2 regions of the Eubacterium sp. BL-380-WT-2B genome follow, and region 1 is predicted to be linked to the other one. Evidence: riboswitches for the same ligand, from Rfam matches in the RefSeq annotation. Region 1 holds a riboswitch; the other holds the start of a gene.
The links. A riboswitch is a leader RNA that binds a small molecule or an ion and turns the genes downstream of it on or off. The one in region 1 is predicted to bind thiamine pyrophosphate.
Positions count from the first base shown of each region.

Region 1 (4,407 bases):
CATCCATTATCGGATGCGTCTTTTTAAATTAACGTTTGCGCCTTTTGTAGAGAATACCAATAATAATAGCGGCGATGATGACAATGGCAGCAACCACTGCAATTGAAGTTCCGGTAATGGAAGAAGCGGATTTTACAGTGGTAAAATGAATTTCCACAGGGGCCTGCAAGTGTTCTCCTGTTGTTGAAGTCAAGATTTTATCCACTTTTATGATGTATTCTTGATTGCTTTTCAAATTATTCTTTGGATTAATGCGGATGGTCCCCCAGTCTTCAGGATCAATCAGATCATCGGATAAGACAATGTCGGCATCCACCTGTTTGCCCTTACTCCAAAGGCTTACAGCCTTCTCGTTTGTCGCCCTTACGGCTGTGTTGACCACATTCTGGTTAAAGGATACGGAAATTTCCGTGAAGGGCTGTACATTTGTGGCGCCGTCCTGTGGGACGCTGGAGGTTAAGGTGAGAGGACTGCCAACCGCCCCCTCGTTGAGAGCAGGGTCTCCGGCTGGTGTTTCAGCCAAAATTGGGCTGAAGCTGCTCAACAGCAGAATGGAGAGAATCACAGTAAAGCTTATTTTTAAACATTTATTTTTCATTTTAGCTACTCCTTCATTTTACATAAGATGTAATAACAATTACCCAAAATTCTTAAATAAAAAACGATTTTTCTGCATGTGTGTTATAATGGTTCAGAAAAGCAGTGAAAATTTTTAGAAGGGAGATAGTTTTTGAAAAAGGAAAAGAGAGAAAAGAATACAGGTGAATCAGCAGGAAAAAGCCGTGGCAAGGTTTTTTTGTATATACTGCTTCGTGTCTTAGTTGTTGCAGTTATGATCGCACAGATCTGGAATCAAAACTGGAACAACGTTTTTCTATGTGTGCTGACATTGATTTTATTTATGATTCCAAGCTTTGTGGACAAGCAGCTTCACATTGAAATGCCAACAACTCTTGAAATTATTATTATATTATTTATTTTTTCAGCAGAAATTTTAGGTGAGATTCAGGAATATTATCTGATTTTTGACCATTGGGATGCGATGCTGCACACCATAAACGGTTTTTTAATGGCGGCCATTGGCTTTTCATTGATTGATATTTTAAATCAAAATGAAAATTTCAGCATGAGCCTTTCACCGGTTTTTGTAGCTGTTTTTGCATTTTGTTTTTCAATGACCATTGGTGTGCTTTGGGAGTTTTTTGAGTTTGGAGCTGATTGGTTTTTCCAAACCGATATGCAAAAAGATACGATCATTCACAGTATCAGCTCGGTTATATTTAACCCTGAAGGCAAAAATGTTGCGGTAACCATCCCAATCGAGAGTATTGTGGTTAATGGGCAGACCTGGAACTATGGCGGTTATATTGATATTGGACTGGTGGATACAATGTCCGATTTATTCGTTAATTTTATCGGCGCAGTGGTCTTCTCGGTTTTTGGTTTGTTTTACATTAAGGGCCGTGGAAAAGGGACCTTTGTCAAACGTTTTATGCCAAAGCTCAAGAAGAAACAGTTGGAAGAAAATGCGGAAACGGATACTTTTGAAAATTCGAGAAATTCTGGGATAAACACCAAAGAGTAAAACAGGGAGGTGCTGCGAAAATGTGGCGCCTCTCTCTGCATTTAATTGGGTTTAGGGTTTCTGTAGCCGATTTGTTAATAAAATAACTTGACAATTACTGATGGAAATGTTATCATTATTGACAGTTAATGAAAACGTTTTTGAAACGTAAGATATAAGGTGGAATCAAGGGGGATACCATCTTCGAAAATGATATCTGGATGAACGTTTTCTTAATGGGGAAAATGAAGGGGAGTTAGATACCTGGTGCAAGGGGGTGCCAGGTATCTTTGTTTTTTGATAAAATTTACCAGAGGACAGCGATAATTCACATGGATAAAAAGGTATAATATAAAAAAGAACGTATAAAATAAACAGGGAGCATGGTAAAATGCTTATTTTCATTGTATCCGCTTTGCTATTCAGCCTTTCGTCCAATCTTGATAACATTGTGGTTGGTCTGGCCTTCGGAATTAAAAAAATTCATCTTAACGCGGTTTCGAACCTGACTGTGGCTGTTATTACAACAACAGGAACGGTCATCGCCATGCTCTTTGGCAAGTGGCTGTCTGGTTATATTCCAGACAGGATAGGAAATGATCTTGGCGCTGGGATTATTATACTGCTGGGTGTTTATTTTGCCATACAGGGAATCATCAAGCTTTTAAAGGAGAAAAAATCAGGCAGCTACGCTATGAAAAATACAGGTGAAATGGCAGATGTGATGGATGCATCGGTTCAGGATAAGGACCATATTCGCTACCGTGAAATTGTAACAGTTGCCCTTGGTCTGACCTTTAATAATCTGGGAACAGGGATAGCCGCCAGTATCACAGGCGTCAGTATTGGCCTGACTGCTGTGTGTACGTTTATTATAAGCCTTGTTGCTTTATGGTCTGGCTTCCGGCTTGGAGGACAGGTGGTCGGCCCTCTTTTGGGGGATTATGCGCCGGCCGTTTCTGGTGTATTATTGGTTATCTTAGGTTTAATTGAAATGTTTTGGTAAATATGAAGAAACTTCTTGTTATTTTGGTGCACTTAGGATAGAATTAGAAAGACAAATGAGTTGATGCCCGGGGAGCTTTTGCTGAGATTGGATTGAATCCTAAACCCGTTTTACCTGATGCGGTGTAACGCCGTCGTAGGGAGGACAAGTTGAGCTAAGCGCGTACCCGTGGGTGCGCTTTTTTTGTTGAAAAACTGAAAAAGTTAAGGAGAAAATATGGAGCTGTTCACAACTCAAATGGATGCCGCGCGCCGTGGCATTGAAACGGAAGCGATGAAGCGCGTCGCGGAATATGAAAATATGCCTTTAAGTAATTTAATGGGCCTGGTGGCAAAAGGGCAGGTTGCTATACCTGCCAACAAGAATCACCGTTGCCTGACACCCTATGGGGTCGGCAGTGCGTTGAAGACAAAGATCAACGTCAATCTTGGAACATCCAGAGACTGTTTGAACCTGGATGTAGAAATGGAAAAGGTGAAGCGTGCTGTTGACATGGGCGCAGAAGCCATCATGGACCTGAGCTCTTTTGGAGATACACGCAAATTCAGACGCAAACTGACAGAGAGCTGCCCGGCCATGCTCGGCACTGTACCAATCTACGATGCTGTGGTTTATTACAATAAGCCGCTTCAGGAGATTACTTCTCAGGAGTGGATCGATGTTGTGCGCATGCATGCAGAGGATGGTGTTGATTTTCTGACGCTGCATTGTGGGATCAACCGTTCAACTGCAGACCGCTTCAAGAATAACGGACGTTTGATGAATATTGTATCCCGCGGAGGTTCGCTTATTTTTGCATGGATGGAAATGACCGGCAATGAAAACCCATTCTTTGAGTTTTATGATGAGATTCTGGAAATCTGTCAGGAGTATGATGTTACCATTAGCCTTGGTGACGCCTGCAGACCTGGATGTATTGCGGATGCCGGTGATATTTCACAGATTTCTGAGCTGGTGGTTCTTGGAGAACTGACACAGCGTGCATGGGATAAGAATGTCCAGATCATTGTTGAAGGGCCTGGTCATATGCCGCTTAACCAGATTCAGGCTAATATGGAAATTCAGCAGACAATCTGCAAAGGCGCCCCCTTCTATGTGCTTGGCCCACTCGTAACGGACATCGCGCCAGGCTATGACCATATTACTTCGGCCATTGGCGGTGCTATCGCGGCGACCTACGGGGCGTCCTTCCTGTGCTATGTCACACCAGCTGAGCATTTGAGACTACCGGATGTCGATGACGTTAAGGAGGGTATTATCGCGTCAAAAATTGCAGCCCACGCAGCGGATATTGCCAAAGGACTGCCAGGGGCGGCTGATTGGGATTATCAGATGGGAGTTGCCAGACGCGAGCTGGACTGGGAAAAAATGTTTGGCCTTGCCATTGATCCCGAAAAAGCAAAGCGTTACCGCGCGGAGTCGACCCCAGAGAACCAGGATACCTGTACCATGTGCGGAAAGATGTGCTCAGTTAGAAACATGAACAAGGTTTTAAACGGAGAGCATGTGGACATTATGGAAGACACAAAGGAGTGTCCTTCTGATAAATAAACCAGGTGCGCAGGTGAATGGTGCGGCTTAAAAGGCCGGCAGTCACCTGCGCTTTCACTTTAAAGGAGAAAAGATGATCCAATTAAACAAAAATTTTGTCGATATTTTTGAAAACACCCAGATAAAGCCACAACTGGTTCATAATATTACCAATTATGTCACAGTCAATGACTGTGCAAATATACTTTTGGCCATGGGGTCATCCCCGATCATGGCAGATGATATTGAAGAGGTAGAGGAGATTACCACCATTTGCAGTGCTTTGGTACTCAATATCGGGACACTG
Region 1 is NZ_VUMP01000002.1:495,611-500,017, forward strand. It holds gene FYJ53_RS05260 (Ig-like domain-containing protein) at 29-598, opposite strand; gene FYJ53_RS05265 (hypothetical protein) at 731-1,585, shown strand; gene FYJ53_RS05270 (manganese efflux pump) at 1,956-2,570, shown strand; TPP riboswitch at 2,629-2,729, shown strand; gene thiC (phosphomethylpyrimidine synthase ThiC) at 2,787-4,121, shown strand; gene thiM (hydroxyethylthiazole kinase) at 4,195-4,407, shown strand, end outside.

Region 2 (4,407 bases), on a different contig from region 1:
TAAAGCTGAATTTAATGATTAAGAAAAAATATAGATTTATTGCGATAAAAAAAGTCCTATTCAGGACTTTTTTTGTTATATTTTTTCAGTTTTGGCATAAAGCGTTTTACAAAGGTTCCCTTACCACGTCCTTTAATGTAAAACAGACCAAAGATTGAAAAGACGACTGCCCCGATAAAGTTAACAAAGAGATCGGACATGGTATCAATCAAGCCAATGTCAATGTAACCGCCATAATTCCATGTTTGTCCATTAACAACTACACTCTCGATTGGAATGGTGACCGCGACATTTTTACCTTCAGGATTAAAAATCACCGAGCTGATACTGTGGATAATGGTATCTTTCTGCATATCCGTATGAAAAAACCAATCCGCTGCAAATTCAAAAAATTCCCATAAAACACCGATCGTCATCGAAAAGCAAAACGCAAAAACTGCCACAAAGATGGGGGACAGGCTGAGGCTGAAATTTTCATTCTCGTTAAGAATATCGATAAGCGAAAATCCAATTGCGGCCATCAGAAAGCCGTTAATAGTATGCAGCATTGCATCCCAATGGTCGAAAATGAGGTAATATTCCTGAATTTCACCAAGGATTTCAGCCGAAAAGATAAAAAGAAGAATAATAACCTCTAACGTAGTAGGCATCTTGATGTGCAGCTCTTTATCTACAAAAGAAGGTATCATAAATAAAACCAGTGTAAATACACATAGGAACACATTATCCCAATTTTTATTTATAATCTGAGCGATCATTACAACAAGAACCATGGCTCTCAACAGCAAGTACAGCAGAAATTTCCCCTTGTTTTCCTGAATATTTTTAACAGATTTTTCTTTTGATGTCTTATCCTTTTTCACGAAGTGCTCCTTTTATGTAATCTAATGATAGCATTATATCACAAAGGCGAAAAAAGCAATATTTATTTATTCGGTTCTGTCATTATAGATAAGCAGTCTCTTTTTAAAAATCTTGACAAAGCCGACAAAGTCGGAAATAATGAATTCATTCACTGGTACTACTAGAGGTCTATCATGTCACAACATCGACGAGTTTTATGCTACTGAATTTTGGAAGAGAATAGCCTGGTCAGCGTGGAGATCAATAGTGTTTGCTAAACACAGAGGGGACTTAAAGAAACATTAAAAATGACAGCATAAAAAATGGGACCTTTACGGGTCCCGGCAAAAGGTATGAAGCTCTGCTGTATAAAGCAGGTGTAGTGAAATGGTAAGCTTCACTACAATGTGATATTTATTATATTATAATCGATTTCATACATCTGTGCAAGTATTAATTGCAGGCAGCAGCCAATTTAAAGCGTTATTGCTATGATCTGGATTTATCATTTAAAATATGGTCCATAACACCGGTTTTCTGAACGGCCGCAACCAGAACGGCCCCAAGAACAACACCACCGATACAGCTGATGAAAAAGGGTATTACATAGGCAAACAGAGCTGCTTCCTTTCCCATGACGACAGTCGCAATCGGGTAAGCTGCAAGTGCCCCGAGGATGCTGGTGCCAAAAAGTTCACCAAGATAGGTGAAAGCCAGCTTTTCAGTATAGCGAAACACCAAACCGCAGAGAAGCGCGCCGCACATACTTCCGGGGAAGGCCAGAAGGCTGCCGGTTCCAAGCATTACCCGGATAAGACTGGTGATAAAAGCCATTGAAACGCCATAAAAAGGACCGAGGAATACTGCTGAGAGAATATTGACCATATGCTGAACCGGAAAACAGCGCGCCGCCCCCAAAGGAATACTGAAGGGTGAGCAGACAACCCCTACAGCAATAAGAATGCCGGCCATTGTCAATTTTTGCGTACGATTTTTTTCCATAATAGAAGCCTCCAGACAAAAAAATGGGATACGCCTACGTGGCGTACCCCATAAAATACGATGCTGTCCCTACGTTGGCATTATCCAAATCAGGTTGTGGGTCGAAGCGACAAAGCCTCCTCTCAGCCCGCTGCGGCGAGCTCCCCCTGTATGATTCTGTTTTATTATAGCTTTTCTTGAAATGAGATTCAAGCCTGTCCAGTTTTTTCTGAAGGAATCTTTGTGGTTTCAAAAGCCCTTTTAAGTGTCTCGCCAGCTATGTGAATTTCAGTTTTAATGTGTTGCCATTTTTCTGGAGAAACGCCTTTTAAGCTTAAGTACATACTCATATGAACAGCTACCGCTAAAAAATGCCGGCTTTTATCCATTATTTTTTTAAAGGACTCTTTTGACATGAGCTTTTGTGCCCCTGACAGGCTCTCCAGCTGATTACTGACCAGATGGAGATTTAACAGATTTTCGTAAAGCAAGGGACCGGCCTTCTGCTTTTCAGCCAGACTCCACAGATTATAAAGAATAAATGAATCTGATTTAAAAAGACTCGTGAGCTCATAACGGAAGACATCCTGTTTGCGTGTTCTAAAGATGAAAATCCCGCCAAGTACAGCGATAGAGACACCGCCGATAACACAAAATACTCGAAATAGCACCAGATCCATGACGCCCAGCTGGGGTAAAAACATAACGGAGGTCATCTGTGTACTGATCATGGTACTGACAATTGAACTTTTTATGGTCAGCATAAAAACCAGTCCGACGGCAATGGTGAGTGGCAGTCGTATTGAGGCGGGAATATATTGTGTGATAAGAACAAAAAATAACATTCCGAGAATTGTGCCGCTCACTTTATAAGCCGCTTTTTTTAGTGTGTCACGGATGTAAATGCTGGAAGATAAATACCCCATAAGTGGTATCCAGTAACCGTGCCATTCATTAAGAGGGATATTAAACCAATGAGGGATAAAGTGTGCGATGATGGTACAGACTGTGACAATGACGGCGGTCTGGAGTGCGAAACGCATCTGGAAAAAATCAAGGCTGAACCGATGCCGCAGTGTAAAAGCTTTATACTGCAGCCCCTGCTTAATGGAAGTATTGAGATCCCTGCAATGACGGTCGTTCAGCAGGCGTTCCCGAAGAGATTCCAGCACCAGCAGCAATTCCTGATTCAGCTGGTTGGATGTCAGGGAGGAGTTTTTCAAGAATACCTGTAAATCTGCTGCCAGTGCTTTGGGGTCCGCTGCTGCCTCCATCCGTTCACCTAAAACAGAGAATTGAGCCCGATCAACTTCTGAAAACTTTTTTACAGAAGCACTTAAGGACTGCAGCACCTGTCCGAGTTGTTCAAGGCAGAGCATTAAGCCATAGGAATACTTCTGGCTTCCATTCATCAGTCCCATTTGTCTGAAAACAGCGGGATAAATATTACTGCTCAGCTTCAGCGACAGAGCATCAAGTTTTTTACCAACCGCCTCGTCTTTGAAGTTTCTTTCTTGACCCAGCGCTATAAATCCGGCGCCTGTGCAGCTGAGTGCTTTCTTTACAAGGGGATTGAAGGGACCTGCCTTTTGACGCTTTTGCAGCAGCAGACTTATTCCAATACAGATGGCCAGACAATAAAGAAGTGATAAGATACGGGGTAAAAGGTCGTTCAGTGTCCCGGGGCTGATCTGTACAAGAATAAAAGCCATACCGGGGATGTAATAGTTTGTTTTCAAAAATTCGTTGGCATCGGCATAGATTAGAAAGAAAATCAGCAGAAATCCTATAATAACCAGTGCTGCAAAATGCATGGAGACCAGAGTCCCTAAAATGGCGTAGCCAACCAACCAAAGAGAATCGAGCAGCATGTTGACAATGGACAGTCGGGTTTTAACCATGGTCTGCGTGTATAAAAGAAAAACAAGAGCAATAACCGCATTATTTCTGCCAAAAAGCAGAATAACCGTTCCCATAAGAAACAAACCGAAGACAATGGCTGGCAATGCTCTGGGCAATGCCTTAAAGAAATTTTTAATGGCTTTTAAAATTGAGATCACTCCTTAACGGTTTTCTTTTAAAATACCCTTTTAGAAAAAAATAAAGCAATAAAAAACGATTCTGGTATTTTTCCAGAACCGTTTTTTAATTTAGAAAAAATTCATTATAAATCCCATAATCATACCCAGCAGACCGCCGAGCCATATGATGGCATTCAATTCTTTTTTCATGATACTCAAAATGATTTTTTCCATCTCCAACACATCAAAACCATTGATTTGGTCTTCTACCAGTTGAGGAATATCCAAAGCGATGAGTGCCTTGGATAAATTATTTTCGACCAGATTGTGATAGGCTTTAAGCAGACTCTCTTTTACCTTTGGTACACTTGAGCCGAAACGATCGTAGAGCTCAGCCATGCTGTAATCCAGTATTTCATGGCTCTCGCGGTCTACAAGATTACCGATCATTTCCTCACCGCGTTCAAAGACCATGTTGTTGACAGTATCCTTGAGCTTTTCACGGATACCGATCATGGTGTTATCACTGACCATAAAAGAAAAAGCTGAAAACAATGAATTA
Region 2 is NZ_VUMP01000009.1:101,653-106,059, reverse strand. It holds gene FYJ53_RS17815 (hypothetical protein) at 57-863, opposite strand; gene thiW (energy coupling factor transporter S component ThiW) at 1,333-1,845, opposite strand; TPP riboswitch at 1,894-2,002, opposite strand; gene FYJ53_RS21930 (FUSC family protein) at 2,034-3,884, opposite strand; gene FYJ53_RS17800 (DUF445 domain-containing protein) at 3,975-4,407, opposite strand, start outside.
Region 2: linked by a shared signal. The riboswitch ahead of thiW (energy coupling factor transporter S component ThiW) and the one ahead of thiC (phosphomethylpyrimidine synthase ThiC) in region 1 are both predicted to bind thiamine pyrophosphate.